3 regions of the Peribacillus sp. NPDC046944 genome follow, and region 1 is predicted to be linked to each of the others. Evidence: riboswitches for the same ligand, from Rfam matches in the RefSeq annotation. Region 1 holds a riboswitch; each other region holds the start of a gene.
What was found. A riboswitch is a leader RNA that binds a small molecule or an ion and turns the genes downstream of it on or off. The one in region 1 is predicted to bind S-adenosylmethionine.
Positions count from the first base shown of each region.

Region 2: another riboswitch for S-adenosylmethionine. It lies ahead of ACQKIC_RS04505 (sugar ABC transporter substrate-binding protein); the one in region 1 lies ahead of ACQKIC_RS17020 (methionine biosynthesis PLP-dependent protein).
Region 3: another riboswitch for S-adenosylmethionine. It lies ahead of ACQKIC_RS12955 (methionine ABC transporter ATP-binding protein); the one in region 1 lies ahead of ACQKIC_RS17020 (methionine biosynthesis PLP-dependent protein).

Region 1 is NZ_JBNNML010000010.1:51,228-53,495, reverse strand. Features, by position in the region: gene ACQKIC_RS17020 (methionine biosynthesis PLP-dependent protein) at 1-886, opposite strand, end outside; SAM riboswitch class I at 972-1,086, opposite strand; gene fumC (class II fumarate hydratase) at 1,406-2,268, shown strand, end outside.
Region 2 is NZ_JBNNML010000002.1:314,743-317,010, forward strand. Features, by position in the region: gene ACQKIC_RS04500 (GTP-binding protein) at 1-573, shown strand, start outside; SAM riboswitch class I at 663-769, shown strand; gene ACQKIC_RS04505 (sugar ABC transporter substrate-binding protein) at 883-1,998, shown strand; gene ACQKIC_RS04510 (sugar ABC transporter ATP-binding protein) at 2,066-2,268, shown strand, end outside.
Region 3 is NZ_JBNNML010000006.1:142,871-145,138, reverse strand. Features, by position in the region: gene ACQKIC_RS12960 (O-acetylhomoserine aminocarboxypropyltransferase/cysteine synthase family protein) at 1-928, shown strand, start outside; SAM riboswitch class I at 1,041-1,152, shown strand; gene ACQKIC_RS12955 (methionine ABC transporter ATP-binding protein) at 1,298-2,268, shown strand, end outside.

The sequences.
Region 1 (2,268 bases):
GAAATGGGTTGACCACCGTTTCATCATTGACCCGGAATGAAATCATGCCGCCACGACCAGGATAGAGAACATCCGTTACACTTTCATGTTCCGTCAAATAATCAACGATAACCTTGGCGTTCTTTTCATGACGCTCCATTCTCAGTGCCAAGGTTTTCATCCCGCGCATCAACAGCCACGAATCAAATGGGCTCAATACCGCACCCATACCATTATGGTGGAAAGCAAGGGACTCACATAACTCGGCGCCTTTTGCCACAATCAAGCCGGCCAACACGTCATTATGGCCACCTAGATATTTCGTTGCACTGTGAATCACGATGTCAGCACCAAGTAAGAGGGGCTGTTGGATGATCGGCGTGTAAAAAGTATTGTCAACAATCAATAGTAAATTGTATTGTTTGGCAAGAGCGGCGACGGCTGGAATGTCCGTTTGCTGCATAAGAGGGTTTGTGGGAGTTTCAATAAAGATGGCCTTTGTTTGAGGGGTGATTGCTTTTTCAATATCCTCCAGGCAACATGTATTGACATATTCGCATTGTAGCCCCCATTTTTTAAAGCCATGCTCTAATAAACGATATGTACCGCCATATAAATCTTCGCTACTGATCCATGCATCCCCTGATTTGAATAAGGAAAGGATGGTGGCAATGGCAGCCATTCCCGAGCTACATGCATATCCTTGATCGCCATGTTCTAGTTTGGCGATCGATTGCTCCAATAGCTGGCGTGTAGGGTTTCCTGTTCGTGTATAGTCGAATCCTGTTGATTGACCAATTCCTTCGTGACGGAAAGCCGTCGAGAAGTAAACGGGCGGATTGACCGTTCCTGTCGCCGTTTCACTGCGGTTTCCAAGCTGAGCAAGATAGGTTTCTGTTTTGTACATAATTTTTCACTGCTCCTTTTAGTTAAATAAAATAAAAAAAGTCTTCTTTAAGAAGAAGACTTGAATAAGTAGGATAGAGTCATTCTTCTTATCTTCCAAGTTACACAAACTTGTGGAATTAGCACCTTTTCATTGGTTTGAAACAAATGAAGGTTGCTGAGGTGTCATAGGGCCATTCCCTCTACCTCTCTCGATAAGAGTTTTGATTATTCAATTTCTTTTGAATTTACTATAAATATAGGATTCTGTCAAGGACATTCCTAATAGACGGTTATTTGGGACTAGCTATTATGGAACATGTATCAGATTTATCATTATAAAATTACGAATTCAACAGAGTAATAGAACCGGATTCAGATTAAACGGACTTTTCTGAAGGAAAAGGTCATTTGTGTTCCGTTTTTTTTGCTTTACAATAATAATGTTTGTACAATATATAGGGGATCATATAAAACGTCATTATTCATTACATATACATATTGTTTCTCAGTGGATAGTGCGAATATAGGAGGAGAACACATGGAATTTAGAATCGAACGAGATACAATGGGGGAAGTAAAAGTTCCTGCTGATAAGTACTGGGGTGCACAAACGGAAAGAAGCCGTAATAACTTCAAAATCGGTTATGAAAAAATGCCGATTGAATTAGTCCATGCATTTGCTTACGTAAAACAAGCGGCAGCAAAAGTGAACTTTGAACTTGGCGATCTTTCAGAAGTGAAGAAGGATGCCATCGTTAAAATTTGTGGTGAAATCCTTGAAGGTACGCTTGACGAACATTTCCCACTTGTCGTCTGGCAAACTGGTAGCGGCACACAAAGTAATATGAACGTGAATGAAGTGGTCGCAAACAAAGGGAATAAATGGTTAGAGGAAAAAGGCGAAACTGAGATGCTTCACCCGAATGATGATGTTAACAAAGCGCAAAGCTCTAACGATACATTCCCGACAGCCATGCATATCGCAGCTTATATGGAAGTTGCCGAAAAATTGGTACCGGCCATTAAAGTGCTTCGTGACACATTCGAAGCCAAAGAAAAAGAATTCTGGGATGTCGTGAAAATTGGACGGACCCATCTTCAGGATGCGACACCACTAACTCTTGGCCAAGAAATCTCCGGTTGGAAAGCAATGCTTGATAAAGATTTGGCGATGATCGAAGAAAGTAGCCAAAAATTATTGAACCTTGCATTGGGCGGTACGGCTGTTGGGACTGGAATCAATACGAAAAAAGAATTCCCGGCACTTTCTGCTAAACAAATCGCAGCGGATACAGGACATTCATTTGTCACATCGGATAATAAGTTCCATGCTTTAACAAGCCATAACGAAATTGTTTATGCACACGGTGCTCTTAAAGCGTTGGCTGCTGATTTAATGAA
Region 2 (2,268 bases), on a different contig from region 1:
ACGCAAAGCCAACAGTTCATGGATGAGATGAGCGCAGGCTTCAATGAGCTATATAAAGAAGAACGTATTGTACTGGCCGGGGACTTCCGGGTCTTGGATGACTGGCGCCGTGATGCGGACCGGATGACAAGCAGCATCCGAATAGAAAATGTAAACATATTACTAAGAAGGACCCCATCTCAGTTGATTCTTAAGGGAGCCGGGAAGCTATTTGGTGCGATTCCGCAAAATAAAGCGAATATGTACAATCGATATAAGAAGTTCTTGGAAAATGAAGACTTCCAGGATGTTGCCGATATGATCAGTGACAGATTCCTTACTCAGTTTGGATTGTTCGAAAAATCCTTGGAACGTGACATATCCCTGTTCTACCGCAGTCCATTTGCCATCCTTGAAAAAAATATCGAACAGACGAAAGCCGAAATCAAAGAACAGCAGGCTACATTGGAACATATGAGACAAAATCCTGAAGTCTACCGTGATCCGATTACCCTGTTCGAAGTGAAACTACGCCAATTCGAACGCCTTGAAAAAATCGAGAAAAGACGCCTGGCGAAACTGCAAGGAAAATAAAACATTTAAAAAATTCTAAAAACTATTGACTTAATGACTATATCCCTATAAAGTGGTACTTATCATAACGAAACGTAACACATTATATTCTCTTATCAAGAGTGGCGGAGGGACTGGCCCTACGATGCCCAGCAACCGTTCCAATTAGGAATTGGTGCTAAATCCTGCAAAACAGAAATGTTTTGACAGATAAGAGAGGGATAAGTCTGCAAACCAGCTGATTAAACCTCTCTATTTTAGAGAGGTTTTTATTTTGTGTTTATGCCGAGCTAACAGATAAGAATAATGTAAAAAATAGGGGGAATTAAAATGGGAAGATCAATTTTAAAAGGAGCTTTCGTTTCAGTCATCGCTTCGGCGTTGCTTTTGACGGGGTGTTCTTCGGGACAAAGTACAGGGGAAGCGAAAAAAGAGGAAAAGGTATCTTTTGAAAATGTTCCAGAGCGATTTGCGAAAGGCGAGGGAGCTAAAATTAAAGTCATTCGTAAAATTGGCGGCGATGATCACACGGCCCAATACTTAGCAGGGGCGCAAGAAGAAGGAGAAGCACTTGGCTTCCAAGTAGATACTTTTACGGCCAATGGCGATACGGCTAAATTCCATGACGCCATCGCTCAGGCTCTGGAGGAAGACTATGATGGCTATATCATTTCCCATGGTGATGATGCAGCGACAGTGAATGACGTACAAAAGTTGGTTGATGCAGGGAAAAGCGTAGTCACATTCGATTCCATCGGCGATTTAACGAAAATTGATGGGGTAACAGTAACCTCACAAGATGACGAAGCATTGGCAACTCTTGCTTTTGACAAATTGATTGAAGAGCAAAAAGGCGAAGCGAACATTGCATACCTTTGGGTAGATGGTTTCCCTCCTATGGTGAGAAGAAATGCCGTGTATCAAGAAAAGCTGAAAGAAAATCCTGGCATTCATGAAATTGAAAGATTCGGAGTGGCATCTTCAGATACTTCGGTCCAGACGCAAAACGCGGTATCGGCGATGTTGAACAAGTATCCAAAAGGTAAAATAGACGCAATTTTCGCAACATGGGATGCATTCGCTATCGGAGCAGCGCGTGCGATAAAAGAAGCGGGGCGCGATGAAGTGAAAATCTATGGTATTGACGTGTCCAATGCCGACCTTCAGGAGATTCAAACAAAAGGAAGCTCATGGTCGTATACCGCAGCGGTTGATCCGAAGTTGATTGGTGCAGTGAATATGAGACTGCTAGCGAAAAAACTAGCGGGGGAAGAAACGCCGCAAACCTATGATTTAGAAGCATCATTGATATCTCAAAAACAGCTTCAATCATCGAAGGACGCTGTCAACATGACCAATCTATCCGGCATTGTTCAAGGCTGGGGAGTATCAACGGAATTTGAAGAAGACTGGATGAAAGTATTGAAAGAACATTATAAGAAGTAACGATCAGAATCAGTAGACACTCTCTTTCAAGTTGAAGAGAGTGTCTGTTTAATGGGAGGGATTGGACATGGGCATTCAACTAGAAATGAAACAGATATCGATTGAGTTTCCAGGTGTAAAAGCGCTTAGTGAAGTTAATTTTTCAGTACAGTCGGGAACAGCACATGCATTGGTCGGCGCAAATGGAGCAGGGAAATCGACGCTAATGAAAGTCTTATCAGGAGCTCATGTCCATTATACCGGCGACATTTTCCTAAATGGCCAGGTACA
Region 3 (2,268 bases), on a different contig from region 1:
AGTGAAATTCGTCTCACCTGATGATCCGGAAAATTTCAAACGGGCAATCACTCCACGAACGAAGGCCATATTTGCCGAAACAATCGGCAACCCAAGCTTAAGGGTTCTTGATATCGAAGCAGTGGCGGAAATAGCCCACGAAGCAGGGATACCTCTTATTATCGATAACACTTTCGCAACGCCGTATCTGTGCCGACCAATTGACTTTGGGGCGGATATTGTCATCCATTCAGCTACAAAGTGGCTATTGGGTAATGGTACGACATTAGGGGGAGTCATCATCGACGGTGGTAAATTCGATTGGAATTCGCCTAATTATCCAGGCTTTACGGAACCTGACCCTAGTTACGATGGACTTGTCTATTCCGAAGCGGTAGGGCCTGCTGCCTTTATTACGAAAGCGCGTGTGCAATTGCTTCGGGATTTGGGACCGACGTTAAGTGCTCAAAGTGCATTCCAGTTCACGCTTGGCCTGGAAACGCTCCATGTCAGGATGAAGGAACACCTGTTGAATACGAGGACAGTCATTCAATACTTGGAGAACCATCCGGCAGTCTCATGGGTTTCTTATCCGGGTAACGATGATCATCCCGATAAAGCCCTTGCAGATAAATACTTGCCTAAGGGAGCCGGATCTGTGGTGACGTTTGGAATTAAGGGGGGACGTGAAGCAGGTTCCACACTCATCAATTCGGTTGAGTTATGGTCGCATGTCGCCAATGTCGGGGATGCTAAAAGCCTAATCATCCACCCAGCAAGTACAACTCACCAGCAATTGAATGATGCAGGACTGGTCAAGGCCGGTGTCAGTGCCGACCAGGTTCGCCTTTCAATCGGTATTGAAAATGTAGACGATTTACTTGAAGATCTAGAGCAAGCGATTGAAAAAGCGACGAATATCGTGTCAGTGAATTCTCAAAGAGTTTAATGGAGAAACAGGTACACCCTAGGATTTTACATTGCACTCCTTTTTTATCTGTGTTAAAATTTCAGACATAGTAAAGTGAATGTTAAGACAAAAAAGAATAGTCCATATATAGCTCTTATCAAGAGAGGTGGAGGGATGTGCCCGTTGAAACCCGGCAACCGACAAGGATTTTCCTTGGAAAGGTGCCAATTCACACAAAGCGTAGAGGCTTTGGGAGATGAGAGGAAGGCCTGCTTTTCCCTGCCTTTCTGCTCATGCAGAAGGGCTTTTTCTATTTTCTTTGAATCATAGAGGGATAGATTCATCAGGAGGCCATAAAAATAAATCGACTAAATTCATAGGCTTAATTGGATAAAGAGGTGAGCATACATGATTACATTGTCAAACGTCAGTAAACTTTTTCGAACAGGAAAAGCAAATAGCGAAACGATTCATGCCGTGAATAGTGTGAATTTAGAAATAAATAAAGGCGAGATTTTCGGAGTCATCGGATACAGTGGGGCTGGCAAGAGTACGCTCATACGTATGCTGAATGGGTTGGAACGGCCTACTGAGGGCTCCGTGAACGTTGCGGGAAATGAAGTTTCAACAATTAAAGGGTCTAAGCTTCGTAAAGCCCGTCAAGAGATTAGCATGATTTTTCAGCATTTTAATCTCTTGTGGTCAAGGACCGTTCAAGAAAATATATCCTTTCCTCTGGAAATTGCGGGCATCTCCAAGCAAGAACGCATCAAGCGCGTCAATGAACTCATTAAGTTAGTTGGATTGGAAGGAAGAGAAAAAGCGTATCCATCGCAGCTAAGTGGTGGACAGAAGCAAAGGGTGGGAATAGCGAGGGCTCTTGCCAATAACCCGAAAGTGCTTTTGTGTGATGAGGCCACGTCCGCTCTAGATCCCCAGACAACCGATTCCATCCTGGAATTGCTTGTGGATATAAATCAACGCCTTGGTTTAACCATTGTCTTGATTACACATGAGATGCATGTCATTCGGAAGATTTGCAATCGAGTGGCTGTGATGGAAAGTGGACGGGTAGTCGAACAGGGAGCTGTCCTGGAAGTATTCAGAAACCCTAAAGAACAGATGACTAAGCGTTTTGTTCAGCAGGTGACGGAACCAGAAGAGACAAAAGAAACGATGGAGCATTTGTTTGAACGGTATCCAGCAGGAAAAGTGATTCAACTGACATTCGTGGGGGATCATGCAGAAAGCCCGTTGATCACAAAATTGGTACGTAATTTTGAGTTGGATGTGAACATTGTCCAGGGGAAGATATCACAAACGAGAAGCGGCTCATATGGAACATTGTTCATCCACCTTGATGGCAGTGAAGATGAAAT